DNA from 3 places in the Kitasatospora sp. NPDC101235 genome. Region 3 is predicted to be linked to each of the others. Evidence: riboswitches for the same ligand, from Rfam matches in the RefSeq annotation. Region 3 holds a riboswitch; each other region holds the start of a gene.

Region 1 (7,025 bases), on a different contig from region 3:
CGTACGGGGCGTTCGGGCTGCCGCTGGGCGAGGCCTTCCAGCTGCGCGACGACCTGCTCGGCGTCTTCGGGGATCCGGCCGTCACCGGCAAGCCGGCCGGGGACGACCTGCGCGAGGGCAAGCGCACCCTGCTGGTCGCGCACGCGATGCGTGGCCTGTCGGCCGCCGACGCCCGGTACCTGGACGAGCGGCTCGGCGCCCCGGACCTGGCGGCCCCGGAGGTCGCCGAACTGCGCGAGCTGGTCGCCCGCAGCGGCGCGCCCGAGCTGGTGGAGCGCCGGATCGAGGAGCTGATGCGGCAGTCGCTGGGGGCGCTGGAGGCGGCGCCGCTCGCCGACGAGCAGGCCCGTGCGGTGCTGCTGGCACTGGCCGAGGCCGCCACCGTCCGCAAGTACTGACGGACGGCGACGGCCTCGGGCCGGCCCTGCGGATCCGGGCCGGTCAGAGCGCGGCGCGCACCCTGCGGGACAGCTCGGCGGCGGCCGCCCGCGGGTCCGCCGCGGCGGTGACGGCCCGCACCACGACGATCCGGCGGGCACCCGCGGCCAGCACCTCGTCCAGGTTGCCGAGGTCGATCCCGCCGATCGCGAACCACGGCCGGTCGGTGGCCTGCTTCGCCGCGTACGAGACCAGGCCGAGGCCCGGGGCCGGGCGGCCCGGCTTGGTCGGGGTCGGCCAGACCGGGCCGGTGCAGAAGTAGTCCACCCCCGGCTCGGCGATCGCCGCGTCCACCTCGGACTCGGCGTGGCAGGAACGGCCGATCAGCACGTCCTCGCCGAGGATCGCCCGGGCGGCCGCCACCGGCAGGTCGTCCTGACCGAGGTGCAGCACGTCCGGCCGGGCCGCGTGGGCGACGTCGGCGCGGTCGTTGACGGCCAGCAGCTTGCCGTGCCGGCGACAGGCGTCGGCGAAGACCTCCAGGGCCTCCAGCTCCTGCCTGGCCTCCAGGCCCTTGTCCCGCAGCTGGACGACGTCCACCCCGCCCGCCAGCGCCGCGTCCAGGAACTCGGCGAGGTCACCCTGCTCGCGGCGGGCGTCGGTGCACAGGTACAGCCGGGCGTCGGCGAGCCTGGCGTGCAGGTCCGTCATCACAGCGCCATGGCCTGGGCGCGGCGCTTGACCTCGGTCGCCCGGTTCTCCCACAGCGCCTGCACCGGGCTGCCGGGCAGCGACTCGTCCTCCGTGAACATCCACTCGATGATCTCGTCGTCGGAGAAGCCGCTGTCCCGCAGCACGGTCAGCAGGCCGACCAGGTGCTTGACCGGGCCGGTCTCGTCGATGAAGGCGGCCGGGACCTGCAAGGACTTGTTGGGGCCACGGCGGACCGCGATCAGGTCGCCCTTCTTGACCATGTTGCGGACCTCGGTGACCAGCACACCCCACCGCTCGGAGATGTCGGGCAGGTACAGCCACTCGGGGACCAGGGCTTCAGTCTTGGCATCGATCTCACTCACGGCACCAGACTGCCACCTCGACGGCCCACCGTGCACACGGCCCTACGCCGTGGCCGCCTTCAGCGGCACCGCCGGGTCGGCCGCACGGGCCCGGTCCAGCGCGGTGCCGCGCTCGATCAGCCTCCGCCCCTGGGTGAGGTCGCGCGGCCGGTCCACGGTCAGCAGGGCGCTCGGCACGCCGTCGCGCAGCCAGAGCACCGACCAGTCGGCGTCCTGCGGGCCGCCGCGCCAGAGCAGCTCGTCGCCCTCGGCGTGCCGGCCGGCGTACTGGACCATCCGCCCGAACTGCTCGGACCAGAAGTACGGCACCGGGTCGTAGGCCGGCGCGTCCGCGCCCAGGACGGCGGCGGCCACCGCCTCGCCGGACTGCAGGGCGTGGTCCCAGTGCTGGACGGCCAGCCGGGCGCCGGCCCGGGCCGAGGGGTAGCTGACGCAGTCGCCGGCCGCGAAGACACCGGGCACCGAGGTGCGCAGCCGCCCGTCCACCACGACGGCACCGGCCGCGTCCAGCTCGATCCCGGAGCCGGCCAGCCAGCCGGTCGCGGGACGCGCCCCGATACCGACCACGACCTCGTCGGCGGGCAGGTGCGCGCCGTCCGCCAGCAGCACCGCGCCGGGCTCGACGGCGGCCACACCGACCCCGCAGCGCAGGTCGACCCCGGCCTCGGTGTACCAGGCGGCCATCGCCGAACCGATCTCCGTCGGCAGTGCGCCGGGCAGCGGCGCCGGGCCGGCCTCGACCACGGTCACCTCGCAGCCCGCCGCGCGGGCCGCGCCGGACACCTCGGCACCGATCCAGCCCGCGCCGACCAGCACCAGCCGCAGCCCGGGGCGCAGCAGCGCGCGCAGCGCCAGGGCGTCGTCCAGGGTGTGCAGCAGGTGCGCCCGCTCGGCGCCGGGCAGGGCACGCGGGACGGCGCCGGTGGCGACCACCAGCGAGCCGTACGGAAGGTCGCCGCCGTCGGTGTGCAGCACGCCGGGGGTGAGGCCGGTGGCCCGGCGGCCGGTGAACAGCTCGATGCCGAGCTGCCCGTAGTCGATGTCCAGGGTGGTGGAGTCGGCCTTGCCGAGCAGTACGTCCTTGGAGAGCGGCGGCCGGTCGTACGGCGCGTGCCGCTCCTCGCCGACCAGCACGATCCGCCCCTGCCAGCCTCCCTGCCGCAGCTTGAGGGCGGCCTGCGCCCCAGCCAGCCCGGCTCCGACGACGACCACCTGATCCGTTCCGCTCAGCTCTGCCACGCCCGTCACTGTACTCAGCGGCCGGCCGGCAGCTGCGGGCCGTCCGCCCTTCGTGCCGGCCCTCCGGCCGTGCGGAGCGCGGAGGCGGGCGCGGGTCGTCTCCGCCCTGGGGTCCACCCCGCGTACGGGCCTTCGGCCGGGCCGACCCCCGGCGTTAAGGTGGGGGCACCACACGGGAGCCCGGCGTACCGGGCTGAGAGGCGGGCTGGCACGGCCTGCGACCGTCCGAACCTGATCCGGGTCATACCGGCGAAGGGAGAAGAGCAGCTTTGTCACGCTTGCCATCAGGCACCCGCGCCGACGTGCTGGTGATCGGCGGGGGCATCATCGGCCTCGCCGTCGCCTGGCGCGCCGCCCAGCGCGGGCTGCGGAACGTGATCGTGGTCGACCCCTCCCCCGGTGGCGGCGCGGCCCGGGTCGCGGCCGGAATGCTCGCCCCGGTCACCGAGCTCCAGTACGGCGAGGAGCCGCTGCTGCGCCTCGGCATGGCCTCGAACGAGCGGTACGCGGCCTTCGCCGCCGAACTCACCGAGGCGAGCGGCGGCCTGGACACCGGCTACCGCCGGTGCGGCACGGTCGCCGTGGCACTGGACTCCGACGACCGCGAGGAACTGCGCGAGCTGCACGCCTTCCACCAGCGGCTCGGCCTGGACTCGACCTGGCTGACCGGCCGGGAGGCCCGCAGGCTGGAGCCGATGCTCGCCCCCGGCGTGCGCGGCGGCCTGCACGTGGCCGAGGACCACCAGGTGGACGGCCGCCGGCTGCTCAAGGCCCTGCTCCTCGCCTGCGAACGCGCCGGGGTCTCGATCCGTCCGGCCGAGGCCGTCGAGCTGCTGGTCGAGAACGGCCGCGCGACCGGCGCCCGGCTGAGCACCCACGAGACCGTGACCGGCGAGCAGGTCGTCCTCGCGGCCGGCCCGCACAGCCACCGGCTGCCCGGCCTGCCCGAGGGGGCGCTGCCCGCGATCCGCCCGGTGAAGGGGCAGGTGCTGCGCCTCCGCGTCCCGGACGCCTACCGGCCGTTCCTCTCCCGCAACGTCCGCGCCGTCGTCCGCGGCCGGCACCTGTACCTGGTGCCGCGTGAGAACGGCGAGCTGGTGGTCGGCGCGACCACCGAGGAACAGGGCTACGACACCACCGTCACCGCCGGTGGGGTGTACGAACTCCTGCGTGACGCCCATGAGTTGGTCCCGGGGATCACCGAACTCCCGCTGGTGGAGACCTCGGCCGGGCTGCGCCCCGGCTCGCCGGACAACGCCCCGCTGCTGGGCCCGACCTCGCTGCCCGGGCTGGTCGCCGCCACCGGCCACTACCGCAACGGCGTGCTGCTCACCCCGGTGACCGCCGACCTGGTCGCCGAGTACCTGGCCACCGGCGAAGTCCCGGATCTCGCAAGGCCGTTCACGCCCGTCCGATTCTCCCCCGACCACTCCACCACGAAGGCCTCCGCATGACCGAGACCGCCCTGAACGAGATCGCCCTGACCGTCAACGGCGAGCCCCGCCGGGTGCCCGCCACGACCACCCTCGCCGAGGTGGTGGCCTCTGTCAGTGCCGCCAACACCGGCGTCGCCGCCGCGCTCAACGAGGCCGTGGTGCCCCGCAGTTCGTGGTCCGAGACGCCGCTGAGCACCGGTGACCGGGTCGAGATCCTCACCGCCGTCCAGGGAGGCTGAGCCATGGCCGACGCCCGTCTTTCCGACGACAAGGACAGCCTCACCATTGCCGGGACGACCTTCTCCTCCCGGCTCATCATGGGCACCGGCGGCGCGCCCAGCCTGGAGGTCATGGAGCGTGCGCTGCTCGCCTCCGGCACCGAGCTGACCACGGTGGCCATGCGCCGGGTCGACGCTTCCACCCAGGGCTCCGTCCTGGACGTGCTGACCCGCAACGGCATCCGGGTGCTGCCCAACACGGCCGGCTGCTTCACCGCCGGCGAGGCCGTGCTGACCGCCCGGCTGGCCCGCGAGGCGCTCGGCACCGACTGGGTCAAGCTGGAGGTGATCGCCGACGAGCGCACCCTGCTGCCCGACCCGATCGAGCTGCTGGACGCCGCCGAGACGCTGGTCGACGACGGCTTCACCGTCCTGCCCTACACCAACGACGACCCGGTGCTGGCCCGCAAGCTGGAGGACGTCGGCTGCGCGGCCATCATGCCGCTGGGCTCGCCGATCGGTTCGGGCCTGGGCATCCGCAACCCGCACAACTTCCAGCTGATCGTGGAGGGCGCGGGCGTCCCGGTGATCCTGGACGCGGGCGCCGGCACCGCCTCCGACGTGGCGCTGGCGATGGAGCTGGGCTGCGCCGCGGTGATGCTCGCCTCCGCGGTGACCCGGGCTCAGGACCCGGTGCTGATGGCCGAGGCGATGCGGCACGCCGCCGAGGCGGGCCGGCTCGCGCACCGGGCCGGCCGCATCCCGCGCCGCTTCCACGCCGAGGCGTCCTCCGCGATGGCCGGCCGGGCCGACCTGGACACCCGGGAGCGGCCGGCGTTCTAGGGACATGACGGGTCACAAGCCGGGCACAGATGGCCCCGGAGGCAATGTCCTCCGGGGTCTTCCGGTCCACACCTCACCTAGACTCGCCCGAGTGGACGTGACTCCTCCCCCTCGCAAGCGAGAGGGCTTCTCACTCGGATCCGAAGACCCTCATGACGGCCAAGCCCCGACCGCTGCCCACAGGCAGGTCACCGACAGTATCCCAGCGGTGCACACATTGTCAGACCCCCTGATCGGTACCCTGCTCGACAACAGGTACCGGGTCGAGCAGCGCATCGCGACCGGCGGGATGTCCACCGTCTACAAGGGCATCGACACCCGTCTGGACCGGGTGCTCGCACTCAAGGTGATGCACCCCGCGCTGGCCGGCGACGAGGGCTTCACCGCCCGCTTCATCCGCGAGGCCAAGGCGGTCGCCAAGCTCACCCACCCCAACGTGGTCAACGTCTTCGACCAGGGCGCGGACGGCGGCCACGTCTTCCTCGCCATGGAGTACGTGCCCGGCCGCACCCTGCGCGACCTGCTGCGCGACCGCGGCGCGCTCTCCGTGCGGGCCGCGCTGGACGTGCTGGAGCCGGTGCTGGCCGCACTCGGCGCCGCCCACCGGGCCGGGCTGGTCCACCGCGACGTCAAGCCCGAGAACGTGCTGATCACCGAGGGCGGCCTGGTGAAGGTCGCCGACTTCGGCCTGGTCCGGGTGCTCGGCAGCGCCGACGGCGCGCCCACCTCGACCACCACCGCCACCGGCGGCACGGTCATGGGCACCGTCTCCTACCTGGCCCCCGAGCAGATACTCCCCGACGCCCCCACCGACCAGCGGGTGGACGTCTACGCGGCCGGCATCCTGCTGTACGAGATGCTCACCGGCCGCCGCCCCCACACCGGGGACAACCCCGTCCAGGTCATGTACAAGCACCTGCACGAGGACGTCCCGGCCCCCTCGCTGGTCGCCCCCGCCGTCGGCCCCGGGCTGGACACGATCGTGGCCGGCGCCTGCGCCCGGTCCGCCGACGCCCGCCCGTACGACGCGGTCGAGCTGCTCGCCGCCCTCCAGCGGGTCCGCCGCACCCTCACCCCGGCCGAGCTGGACGCCGAGCCGCCGGCCTCCACCCGGCCCAGCCCGCGCTACCCGACCAGCGAGCCGACCTCGGTGATCCAGCCGCTGCCGCAGCCCGCCGACGCCCCGCCGACGGAGCGCACCAGCGTGCTGGACATGCCGCCGGAGCTGATGGACGAGCTGCTCGCCGAGCCGCGCCCGTACGACGAGCCGACCCCGGTGCACCAGCGCCGGCCGGGCCGGCTTCGCCGCCTCCCCCGCAAGCCGCTGATCTGGACGGCCGCGCTGGCCGCCCTGGTGCTGGCGATCGGCGGCGCCACCTACGGGATCTCCGAGGGGCTGTACGGCTCGGTGCCGGGCGTGCTCGGCAAGGACCGGGCCGAGGCGCAGCGGGTCCTGGACAAGGAGGGCCTGCACGGGAAGTTCGTCGAGGTGTTCAGCGAGTCCGTCCCGTCCGGAGAGGTGATCTCCACCGACCCCGGGGTGGGCGCGCGCACCCGCAAGAGCGACAGCGTCACCGTCACCGTCTCCAAGGGCCCCAAGCGGATCGCGGTGCCGGACCTCGCCGGCAGGAGCGCCGCCGACGCCGCCGCGGCCCTGACCGGAGCCCAGCTGACCAGGGGCGGTGTGACCGAGACCTACAACGACACCGTGTCCGAGGGCTCGGTGATCAGCAGCTCCCCGGCGGCCGGGCAGCTGCTGCAGGAGAACTCCGCGGTCTCGCTGGTGGTCAGCAAGGGCATGGTGCCGGTCCCGAACGTCACCGGGATGAGCAAGG
Region 2 (7,025 bases), on a different contig from region 3:
GCAGCGCCACCCAGTCGGCCTCGCCCGGCAGGCCCTCGAACGGGCGGTGCACCAGCTCCTGCACCGCGTGCGAGGCCTCCCGGCCGTGACACGCCTTGTACCGGCGGCCCGAGCCGCAGGGGCAGTCCTCGCGGGCCCCGACCACGGGGATCTCGCCCGTGACGGCGGTGGTGGACTGGCGCTGCGGCGCCTTCTTGGCGGCCTTCTTGCCCATGCTGCGGCTCTCCCGGGAACGGTGGTTCTGTGTTCCGGGAAGCCTAACGACACATTCCCCGGGCCCGGCTCACGCGCTACGGGCATCGCCCCCGGTGTGCCGGGCGTGCCGGGCCCGGGCGGGCAGCGCCGCCCAGACCGTGACCTCGCCCGGGGCGTCGCGCACGCCCCAGTCGCTGGCCAGCTGGTCCACGATGCTCAGGCCGCGGCCGCCGCGGGAGGTCAGCGAGGGACTCGCGGGCAGCGGCCGGGTGGCCGCCCCGCCGTCCGTGACCTCCAGGGTGAGCACCCCGTCGGCGTGCATCTGCCAGCGGATCAGCACCCCGCCGTGCGGCTCGTCCGGGCCCTCGGCGGACTCCCGGCCGCCCTGCGCGGAGTGCGCCCCGGACGGGAGGCCGACCAGCACCTGTCCGAGCACCTCGGCCCGGGCGCTGCGGCCCAGTGCCGGCAGCGGGCCGAGCGGACGGGCGTACCGACAGGCGTTGCTCAACAGCTCGGAAAGGATCAGAACAGCATCATCGATGACCGGTTCCGGTATCTGCCGGTCACCCAGATCTCGACGCAGTCGGCGCCGTGCGACCCCGACACTCGCTGGGCCGTGCGGCACTGCCATGGTCGATGAGGTCGGCCCAACTCCTGTGGGCACAGTACGCGCCACCATCAACGCCACCCCCGGACCTCCTTCAGCGTATGCCGAGGGAGAGATGCCCCTTGGTAATGCGTCGGAAACGAGCACCGGACGATCCCGCGAGCCCATTTCGAGTGCGGCAACCGACGGTCGACATCAGGTCATTCCGCGCTCACCCTCTGTCGCCCGGATGCAAGAATTCCGGCAATTTCGTGCGAGGAAGGTTTGACTGCCGACCAGCATGATCGGATCGGACGGGTATGGCCTTCGGCGCGTCGGCGGATCACCGTCCGAGCTGCGCCAGCACCTCCGCGGGCCGGTTGGTGATGATCGCCGACACTCCGAGCTCCAGGCAGAGCTCGACGTCGGCCGGCTCGTCCACCGTCCACACGTGCACCTCGTGCCCCAGCTCGCGCAGCCGGGTCACCAGCTGCGGGCGGGCCCGCACCAGCTCGATGCCCGGGCCCGCGATCCGCGCCCCGCCCGGCAGCGGCGAGCCGGCGCGCAGGCGGCCGATCAGCGGCAGGGTCCGCTCGAACAGGAAGACCTGACGGTACTCCGGCGCGGCGGCGGCCACCCGGTTCAGCGCGACCGAGGAGAAGCTCATGATCCGGGCGGACGGGCGGTCGCCGTCCCGGGTCGCGCCGATCCTGAACCGCTCCAGCGTCCGCAGCAGTTCGGCCTCCACCCGGCCCCGGAAGCGCACCGGGTGCTTGGTCTCGATCGCCAGGTCCACCGGGCGGCCGCACTCCACCACCAGCTCCAGCAGCCGCTCCAGCCGCAGCACCCCGCGCAGCTCCGGGTCGGTGCTGGGGCGGCCGGTCTTCCAGGCGCCGAAGTCGTACGCCTCCAGCTCGGTGAGGGTCATGGCCGAGACGGTGCCGCGGCCGTTGGAGACCCGGCCGATCCGGCGGTCGTGCACGCAGACCAGCGCGCCGTCGGCGGTGACCCGGACGTCGCACTCCAGCGCGTCCGCGCCCTCGTCGAGCGCGCGCCGGTAGGCCGCGAGGGTGTGCTCGGGCAGGGCGTGGGAGGAACCGCGGTGGGCGATCACCTGGACGGGGGGCACGGTGCGCGCCGTCGTCGAGGACAGGTCTGGGCTGGTCACAGGGCCAACGATAGGCGGCGGAGGTGAAGCGCGGACAAAGACGGCCCCAACCCGTGGGGCCGTCTGCGCCTGCGCTTGCCCGGTCTCCTCAGCGGCGGTTGGCGCGGCGGCTGAGCGGGGTGAGCGCCCAGGTGGCCAGGGCGGGCACCAGGAAGGCGAACAGCGAGGCGGAGGTCCACTCCTGCGGGGTGAAGTGCAGCGCCTCCTGGGCGGAGGTCCAGAAGTCCGTCCACCAGTCGGCCACCTTGGTCGGCGCGATGAACTGGTAGACCGCGAAGCCCAGCGCCCACGGCAGCAGCATCAGCCAGCGGGACGGCGCGTCGGCGGAGAGGTCCCAGCCGCGCCGGCCGGCGCCGAGGAAGTAGTCCACCGCGAGCACCGCCAGCAGCGGCACGAACACCGAGCCGATCAGGCCGAGGAAGCCGTAGTAGGTGTCGGTGAACTCGTCGATCTGCAGCGCCAGCACGGTGGTCAGTGCGCCGATCGCGCCGGAGAGCACCCGGCGGTCCACCTTCGGCAGCAGGTTCTGCACCGACATCGCGGTCGAGTACACGTTGGCGAAGGACTGGTCGGTCTCGCGCAGCACCAGCACCAGCAGGAACAGCCAGCCCGCCCAGACCCCGAGGAAGGAGTCGAAGATCCGGTTCGGGTCGCCGTCCGACTGCAGCAGCGCCATCAGGCCGAGCACGTAGCACCAGACCTGGGCGATCGTGTAGCCGGAGAAGCTGCCCCAGAACGCCGAGCGCGGGGTACGCGAGTGCCGGGTGTAGTCGGCGGCCAGCGGGACGAAGGAGACCGACACCGCGATCATCGCGTCGGTGGCGCCCAGGAAGCCGTGCCAGTTGCCCGCGCCCGGGTCCGGCACGCCCTGGCGGCCCAGCTGGACGGTGAAGTACACCATCGCCACCGCGACCGCCCCGGCCACGAAGCGGCGCAGCACCGCGATCGAGCCCAGCGGCCAGATGGTCAGCGCGGTGGTCAGCGCGCCGGCGAGCAGGACGAACAGCCAGCGGTAGCCGGCGGTGTGCGCGACGGTCTGCGCGCCCGCCGAGATGGTCAGCAGCTCGAACACGCCCCAGCCGACGCACTGCACGATGTTCAGCACCGTCGGCAGGTAGGACAGCCGGGTGCCGAACAGCCCGCGCAGGTTCGCCATCGCGGGGGCGCCGGTGCGGGCGCCGATCAGTGCGGCCACGCCGAGCATCGCGGTGCCGACCGCCGTACCGATCGCGATCGCGGTCACCGCGGCGGCCAGCGACAGCTCACTGCCGGGGGCGCCGAGCACGGTGGCGGCGGTGGAGAAGCCGATCAGGCTGACGCCCAGGTTCATCCAGAGCGCGAAGTGGTCCCGGAAGCGCAGCGTGCGCGGCGGCTCGGTGTCCAGGACCAGGGGGGCCTCGGGGCGCTCCAGGACGGCGGTCGCACTCGAAGAGGTGGCGTTCGCGCCCGAAGAAGAGGATGGCGAAGCAGGCGGCATGGCCGATACTCCCTACGCCGGCATTACCCGGACAGGTTCCGGCGGTCAGCGCCCCCTCGAACGTCCGCCACTCGTGTGGCGTACGGTCGACATGCGCACTCTCAGCCTGGTGGGTCCAAGCTCCCGCGTGTCAGTTTGGAGCGACAGGCTAACCGGCACGGGGGCGAACGCCCAAGGCCGAGGGAGTCGCGGTCCATCGCGGGACGTCCGGCGGGGGAGGGGAGCCTCGGCCGCCGGTACCGGCGTCGGTGCCGGCTAAGGATTCTTATGAGTTCTTCAGAGGGGTCCTTACGGCAATCGAATCGACAGTGCGAAAAACTATGGTCCTTGGTTCTGCCAGCTATGGAGGTCGTCCGTGAGCACCGAGCGCGAGGTTGGGCCCACCGGGCCGCAGGGGGAGCAGCCCGCCGGCCGGGGAGCGGCCGAGTCCGCTTCCGAGGGCCCCGCTCAGGGCGGGCACCAGCCGACCATGGCCTTCCGGCGGGTGCCCGAGCCGGAGGCGGGTGCCGTCGAGGCCGGTGCCGTCGAGTCCGGGCAGGGCCCGGTCGACGCGCCTTCGGCCGAGGGCGGGCACAAGCCGACCGTCGCCTTCACCAAGGTGCCCGCACCGGAGGCCCCCGCCGCCCCCGTGGCCCCCGTGCCGCCCGTGGCGCCTGCCGCGCCCGCCGCCGAGGAGCCTGCCGTCGACCCGGCCACCGGCTACATCGACGCGCCGCCGCCCGTCCTGCCGCCCGCCCCGCAGGCCCCGGCCCTGCCGCCGGTCGGCAACCCGTACGCCACCCCGACCCACGGGGTCCCCGCCGTCGGCGCGCACGAGGGGTACGGCGCCGCTCCGGCCGTTCCCGCCGCCCCCGCCGCGCACGGCCACCACCCCTTCGGGGCCGGCCAGCCGCTCGGTGGCTGGGGCCCCACCCACGACTCCACCTCCGGCGGCGCGGGCCACCCCGGTGGCCCGGCGGGCCCGCTCGGCTACCCGGCGGACTACCCCGGCGGTCCGGCCGGCCCCGGCGCGCGCAAGAAGCGCGGCGGCCTGGTCGCCCTGATCGCGGCCGTCGCGCTGGTCGCCGGTGTGGCCGGCGGCACGCTCGGCGTGACCGTCGCCAACCGCGCCGACAGCAGCAGCTCCCCGAACGACCACCGCAGCACCACCGTCCAGGCCAGCGACACCCAGAAGAACGAGGCCGCCCCCGGCTCGATCGCCGCCATCGCGCAGAAGGCGCTGCCCAGCGTCGTCACCATCAAGGCGCAGGGCAACGGCGAGTCGGGCACCGGCACCGGCTTCGTCTTCGACACCGAGGGCCACATCCTCACCAACAACCACGTGGTGGCGCCGACCCTCAACGGCGGCAAACTGACCGTCAAGTTCGCCGACGGCACCTCGTACAGCGCCTCGGTGCTGGGCCACGCCGAGGGTTACGACGTCGCCGTGGTCAAGATCGACAACCCGCCCAAGAGCAAGCTGGCCCCGCTGCCGCTGGCCGACTCCGACAAGGTCAACGTCGGCGACGCCACCATCGCGATCGGCGCGCCGTACGGCCTGGAGTCCACCGTCACCAGCGGCATCATCAGCGCCAAGGACCGCCCGGTGGCCTCCGGCGACGAGACCGGCTCGCAGGCCTCGTACATGAACGCCCTCCAGACCGACGCCTCGATCAACCCCGGCAACTCCGGCGGCCCGCTGCTCGACTCCGGCGGCGCGGTGATCGGCATCAACTCGGCGATCCAGTCCAACGCTTCCGCCAACGGCCGGGCCGGCAGCATCGGCCTGGGCTTCGCCATCCCGATCAACCAGGCCAAGTGGGTCGCGGACACCCTGATCAAGACCGGCAAGCCGGTCTACGCCAAGCTCGACGTGCTGCGCAACGACGACTACAAGGGCGACGGCGCGCAGATCCAGACCAAGGACATCCAGGGCCAGCCCGCCGTCACCCCCGGCGGCGCGGCCGACAAGGCCGGCCTCAAGCCGGGCGACGTCATCACCAAGCTCGGCGGCGTCCCGATCGAGAACGGCCCCGCCCTGGTCAGCCGGATCTGGACGCACAAGCCCGGCGAGACCGTCGACGTCGAGTACACCCGCAACGGCCAGACCTTCAACACCAAGGTCACCCTCGGCCAGCGCGAGGGCGACCAGTGACCCCCGCCCGCGCCGAAAGGTGTGCGCCGAACCCCGCCGGACCCGTTAGGCTGACCTCCGCCTGGAGAGCTGCCCGAGCGGCCTAAGGGAACAGTCTTGAAAACTGTCGTGCGGTGACCCCGTACCGTGGGTTCGAATCCCACGCTCTCCGCCGGTAGGAGAACCACCTGCTCAGGGCGGGTGCCGAGACCACTCGGCACCCGCCCTCGGTGTTTCCCCGGTGGCCGCGGTCGCCGGCTGTGGAGCGGCCGGGAAACGGATGCGGGCGGCCGGGTTGACCCTGACACGGTGGCAGGGGATGGAGTGGTCGCATCATGTTGAACATCGGAGACTTCGCCAGCCACGGCCGGGTGTCGGTGCGGATGCTGCGCCACTACGACGCGATCGGGCTGCTGCGGCCCGCTCGCGTGGACCCGGTCAGCGGGTACCGCTTCTACGAGGCGTCCCAACTCGCCCGGCTCAACCGGGTGATCGCGCTCAAGGAGCTCGGCTTCACGCTGCAGCAGGTGCGCGCCGTCCTGGACGAGCAGGTGGACGCGGCCGAACTGCGCGGGATGCTGCGGCTGCGGCGGGCCCAGCTCGCCGAGGCGATCGCGGCCGACGAGCTGCGGCTGACCCGGGTGGAGGCGAGGCTCCGGACGATCGAGAGTGAGGGGACCATGTCCACGCACGATGTTGTGGTGAAGTCGGTGCCGGCCGTCCGGGTGGCCCAACTGGCCGGTGTGGCCGCGAGTTACGAGCCGGAGGACATCGGACCGGTGATCGGGCCGCTGTTCGCCGAGCTGTGCCGGCGGCTGGCCGAGGCCGGGATCGAGGCGACCGGCCCGTCCGTCGCCCGCTACCAGGACGCGCCGGAGGGCAACGGCTCGGTGCTGGTCCTGGTCGCCGTCCCGGTCGGCCCGTCGGTGCGGCCGGACGCGCACGACTTCGAGGTGCTCGACCTGCCGCCGATCGAGGAGGCGGCGACGATCGTGCACCGCGGTCCGATGGACGAGGTGCTGGGCACGGTCCAGGAACTGGCCCGCTTCATCGAGGGGAACGGCTACCGCTCGGCTGGCTACGCCCGGGAGCTGTACCTGGAGTGCCCGGAGGACCGGGCCGGATGGGTCACCGAGCTCCAGGAGCCGGTGGTCCGCCGGTAGCGGTGGTTGCCCTCGACCAGGTCGAGGGCCCTAGCGTCGCCCGGCATGACCACCGCCTCCACCACCAGCGGCTCCGGCCCGTCGCCGCGGGCTGCGCTGCCCCGGACGTACCTGCTCTGGCTGGCCGGTGTCCAGGCCGGACTGCTGGGCGACGCCGCGCTGTACTTCGGCCTCGGCTGGGCCGCGTCCGCGCACGGTGGTGGAGCGGCCGGACTGGTCCTGACGGCGATCACGGTGCCGCGCACCGCGCTGGTCCTGCTGGGCGGTGCGGTCGCGGACCGGTTCGGCGCCCGTCGGGTGATGATCGTCGGGGACACGGTGAT
Region 3 (4,066 bases):
CCTTCATCGATGGCAGCGAGAACGTCGGCGGCGCTGACGTTGGCAGTGGCTTCCCGGTTCAGCCTTTCCATCATCTCCGCCATCGTGGGCCTGGAGGCCTCCCTGGCGATCAGGTCCTGCATGAACGCCTGCAGCGACTTGCCGGCCTGAGCTGCGCGGACCTTCAAGGTCTGGATCTGGTCGTCCGGGACGTCCCGGATCGTGAGGGCAGTCATGTCTGCATTCTAGCTCCACTATCTGCAAAATGCAGATAGTGGAGCATGTTCGGAGCGGGAACGACGAAGCGCCGCCCCGAGAAGCAAGAGCTCTCGGGGCGGCGCTCAGGTGTCAGGCTCCTGCGTCAGTCGGCGAGCGGGAGGTAGACCCGGTTGCCCTGAGCCGCGAACTCCTCGGACTTGGCCTGCATGCCGGCCAGCGCCTCGGCGTGGAACTCGGTGTTGACGGCGCTGGAACCGTCGCCGTGCTCGTCCCGAATCTTTTGACTGATCTTCATCGAGCAGAACTTCGGGCCGCACATCGAGCAGAAGTGCGCGGTCTTGGCGGGCTCGGCGGGGAGGGTCTCGTCGTGGAAGTCGCGGGCGGTCTCCGGGTCGAGGGCCAGGTTGAACTGGTCCTCCCAGCGGAACTCGAAGCGGGCGTCGGAGAGGGCGTCGTCCCAGGCCTGGGCACCGGGGTGGCCCTTGGCCAGGTCGGCGGCGTGGGCGGCGATCTTGTAGGTGATCACGCCGGTCTTGACGTCGTCCCGGTTGGGCAGGCCCAGGTGCTCCTTGGGGGTCACGTAGCAGAGCATCGCGGTGCCCCACCAGGCGATCATCGCGGCGCCGATGCCCGAGGTGATGTGGTCGTAGCCGGGGGCGACGTCCGTGGTCAGCGGGCCGAGGGTGTAGAACGGCGCCTCGTCGCAGATCTCCTTCTGGAGATCCATGTTCTCCCTGATCTTGTTCATCGGGACGTGGCCCGGGCCCTCGATCATCACCTGGACGTCGCGCTCGCGGGCGATCCGGCCGAGCTCGCCGAGGGTCTTCAGCTCGGCGAACTGCGCCTCGTCGTTGGCGTCCGCGATCGAGCCCGGGCGCAGGCCGTCACCGAGCGAGAAGGTGACGTCGTAGGAGGCGAGGATGTCGCAGAGCTCCTCGAAGTTGGTGTAGAGGAAGTTCTCCTGGTGGTGGGCCAGGCACCAGGCCGCCATGATCGAGCCGCCGCGCGAGACGATGCCGGTCTTGCGGCGGGCGGTGAGCGGGACGTAGCGCAGCAGCACGCCGGCGTGGACGGTCATGTAGTCGACGCCCTGCTCGCACTGCTCGATGATCGTGTCCCGGTAGACCTCCCAGCTCAGCTCCTCGGCCTTGCCGTCCACCTTCTCCAGCGCCTGGTAGAGCGGCACGGTGCCGATCGGCACCGGGGAGTTGCGCAGGATCCACTCGCGGGTGGTGTGGATGTTGCGGCCGGTGGAGAGGTCCATGACGGTGTCGGCGCCCCAGCGGGTGGCCCAGGTCATCTTCTCCACCTCCTCCTCGATCGAGGAGGTGACGGCCGAGTTGCCGATGTTGGCGTTGATCTTCACCAGGAAGTTGGTGCCGATGACGGCCGGCTCCACCTCCGGGTGGTTCACGTTGACCGGGATGACGGCCCGGCCGCGGGCCACCTCGGCGCGCACGAACTCGGGTGCGAGGCCCTCGCGCAGCGCCACGAACTCCATCTCCGGCGTCACCACGCCCCGCTTGGCGTAGGCGAGTTGGGTGACGGCGCCACCGGCGCGGCCGCGCAGCGGGCGACGCGGGCGGCCGGGGAAGACGGCGTCCAGGTTGCGCAGGTCCCCGCCGCGCGGCGAGGTGTGCTTGATCCCGTCGTCCTCGGGACGCGGCTCGCGGCCGTCGTACTCCTCGACGTCGCCGCGCTGGCGGATCCAGGCGTCCCGCAGCGCGGGCAGGCCACGTCGCACGTCGGGCTCGTAGGACGGGTCGGTGTACGGGCCGGAGGTGTCGTACAGCGGGACGGACCTGCCGTTGGTGAGCTGCACCTCGCGGTACGGAACGCGCAGGTCGGGGCGCGATCCCTCGCGGTGGGCCTTGCGCCAGGCCGGGGTCGGGTAGCCGGTGCGCTCGCTGCTGGGGGCGCCCTGGGCAGACTGCGGCTGTGCTTCGAACGTGGTCATCTGACCTCTACTCCCTACGCCGGCATTACCCGGTCAGGTTCCTGCGGTCGACGCAGCCGTCGGTCCGTCCGTCGACGTCCCGGTCAGCGTCCTCTCAGCCCGGTGCTCCGAGCTCCCGCGTCGCAGGCGGTGTTGCCTGCACACGACGCCCAACACCGTAGCGAGCGGATCGCCGCAGGTCCAGAGCACGTCACGGCCCGCCCGGCCGGCCGGCACCCCGCGGGGAACGCCCGAGGCCCGGCTCCCCCCTCGCGGGGGACCGGGCCTCAGGGCGGCGTTACGGGGTGTCCGGTCAGCTCTTGGCGGCCTTCTTCACCAGGACCACCACGGCGGCCGCGATGCCGACCACCACCAGCAGCTTGATCACGATCGAGAGCAGTGCGCCGACAACGCCGAACACGAACGCGACGATGTTCCAGGCCAGCACCAGGACCAGCACCGGGATGACGATGTTGCGCACCCAGGAGGGCAGCGACTTCCAGAGCTCAGCCATGTCGGTTCCTCTTCTCCCCTCGGGTCGGCCGCCGTCCGGTGCCGCATCCCGCTTGCTTTCGGTACTTCGATCGTACGGTGACGTGAGTGCCGGAACGAGGCCCAACGGCCCGGAGAGAACCCCGAGATCACCCCGACTCCGACCCCCCGTGTGACCCCCGAGAAGCCGACGCCGCCGCCGACCCGGCCGGCTCCTGCGCCACGGGCCGACCCGCCACCGCCCGCCCGTCGTCCGGGCCCTGCCGGGGGACGGGCAGGCGCGCCCGCACGGCTCAGACCGGCCAGCGCTCACCGCGCCAGGCGGCGTCCCAGAACATCCACTCGTAGCGCGAGGTGGTCACGAAGTGTTCGACCACCTTGCGGCGTTCGGCCGCGGACAGCTCCTCGCCGAGCCGGTCGGTGAGCGCCAGCACCCGGCGGACCACCGACTGGAAGGCCTCGTCGCCGTAGGTGGCGATCCACTTGGCGTACAGCGGGTCGGGCGAGCCCTGGGCGAGCAGCGCCTCGCCGACCCGCGCGTAGATCCAGTAGCAGGGCAGCACCGCGCCGACCGCCTCGGCGAAGGAGCCGCCGTAGACGGTGGCCAGCAGGTAGCTGGTGTAGGCCCGGGTGGTGGGCAGCACCGGCTCGGCGGCGGCCTCCTCGGCGCTGCCGCCGAAGGCGGTCAGGAACTCGGCGTGCATGCCCTGCTCGGCGGCCAGCGCGCCGACCGCGTCGTCGGCGAAGGCCCGGACGTCCTCCTCGCCGGGTGCCTTGGCCGCGCAGACGGCGAGCGCGCGGGCGTAGTCGCGCAGGTAGTGCGAGTCCTGGACGACGAAGTGGCGGAAGGCCTCGCGCGGCAGGGTGCCGTCGGTAAGCCCGGCCAGGAAGGGGTGGGCGAGGATCTCGGCGTACACCGGCTCGATGGCCGCCCAGAGTTCTTCGGTCAGCGTCTTGGTGCTCATGACGCCGACCCTATGACGCCGACCCCGACCGCCGGGGTGCTCAGTCCTCCGGAGGGGAAAACACCACCAGCACCCGCAGCTCCTCGGTGATGTGGTGGAACCGGTGCGGGGTGCCGGCCGGCACGTACACCACGGTGCCCCGCCCGACCGTCGCGGTCTCGGCGCCGACGGTCAGCTCGGCCCGGCCGCTGATCACCTGGTAGATCTCGTCCTGGTCGTGCGCGGTCTGGGCGTCGGTGTCGCCGGGGGCGAGCGCGTACAGCCCGGCGGACATCCGCGGTTCGCGCAGGAACCGCAGGTACGCACCGTCGTTGGCCGCCCGTTCGGCGTCCAGTTCGTCCAGCCGGAAGAGCTTCACCGCGCCGTGCTCCCTCGTCCTCGGGCCCGTCCGTCCGCCTCCGCGCCCTGGCGCATTCAACACCACCCCGCCGCATGGTGGTTCCGCCGGGACCGGGGTTGCTGCCAGGCTTGGGCC

The links. Region 3 has a riboswitch for thiamine pyrophosphate ahead of thiC (phosphomethylpyrimidine synthase ThiC). Riboswitches for the same ligand answer to the same signal wherever they lie in the genome.
Region 1: linked by a shared signal. The riboswitch ahead of thiO (glycine oxidase ThiO) and the one ahead of thiC (phosphomethylpyrimidine synthase ThiC) in region 3 are both predicted to bind thiamine pyrophosphate.
Region 2: linked by a shared signal. The riboswitch ahead of ACIRRH_RS28925 (purine-cytosine permease family protein) and the one ahead of thiC (phosphomethylpyrimidine synthase ThiC) in region 3 are both predicted to bind thiamine pyrophosphate.

What each region holds. Positions count from the first base shown of each region.
Region 1 covers NZ_JBIWNZ010000001.1:506,311-513,335, reverse strand. The annotation lists gene ACIRRH_RS02425 (polyprenyl synthetase family protein) at 1-398, shown strand, start outside; gene thiE (thiamine phosphate synthase) at 442-1,089, opposite strand; gene ACIRRH_RS02415 (Rv2175c family DNA-binding protein) at 1,089-1,454, opposite strand; gene ACIRRH_RS02410 (NAD(P)/FAD-dependent oxidoreductase) at 1,497-2,702, opposite strand; TPP riboswitch at 2,856-2,968, shown strand; gene thiO (glycine oxidase ThiO) at 2,972-4,147, shown strand; gene thiS (sulfur carrier protein ThiS) at 4,144-4,368, shown strand; gene ACIRRH_RS02395 (thiazole synthase) at 4,372-5,190, shown strand; gene pknB (Stk1 family PASTA domain-containing Ser/Thr kinase) at 5,408-7,025, shown strand, end outside.
Region 2 covers NZ_JBIWNZ010000020.1:96,093-103,117, reverse strand. The annotation lists gene ACIRRH_RS28940 (DUF5926 family protein) at 1-214, opposite strand, end outside; gene ACIRRH_RS28935 (ATP-binding protein) at 284-703, opposite strand; gene ACIRRH_RS28930 (glycerophosphodiester phosphodiesterase family protein) at 1,125-1,949, opposite strand; gene ACIRRH_RS28925 (purine-cytosine permease family protein) at 2,038-3,426, opposite strand; TPP riboswitch at 3,419-3,563, opposite strand; gene ACIRRH_RS28920 (S1C family serine protease) at 3,782-5,560, shown strand; tRNA gene ACIRRH_RS28915 (tRNA-Ser) at 5,624-5,711, shown strand; gene ACIRRH_RS28910 (MerR family transcriptional regulator) at 5,875-6,702, shown strand; gene ACIRRH_RS28905 (MFS transporter) at 6,748-7,025, shown strand, end outside.
Region 3 covers NZ_JBIWNZ010000018.1:162,247-166,312, reverse strand. The annotation lists gene ACIRRH_RS27570 (FitA-like ribbon-helix-helix domain-containing protein) at 1-215, opposite strand, end outside; gene thiC (phosphomethylpyrimidine synthase ThiC) at 341-2,155, opposite strand; TPP riboswitch at 2,150-2,284, opposite strand; gene ACIRRH_RS27560 (DUF5326 family protein) at 2,448-2,648, opposite strand; gene tenA (thiaminase II) at 2,920-3,591, opposite strand; gene ACIRRH_RS27550 (cupin domain-containing protein) at 3,632-3,949, opposite strand.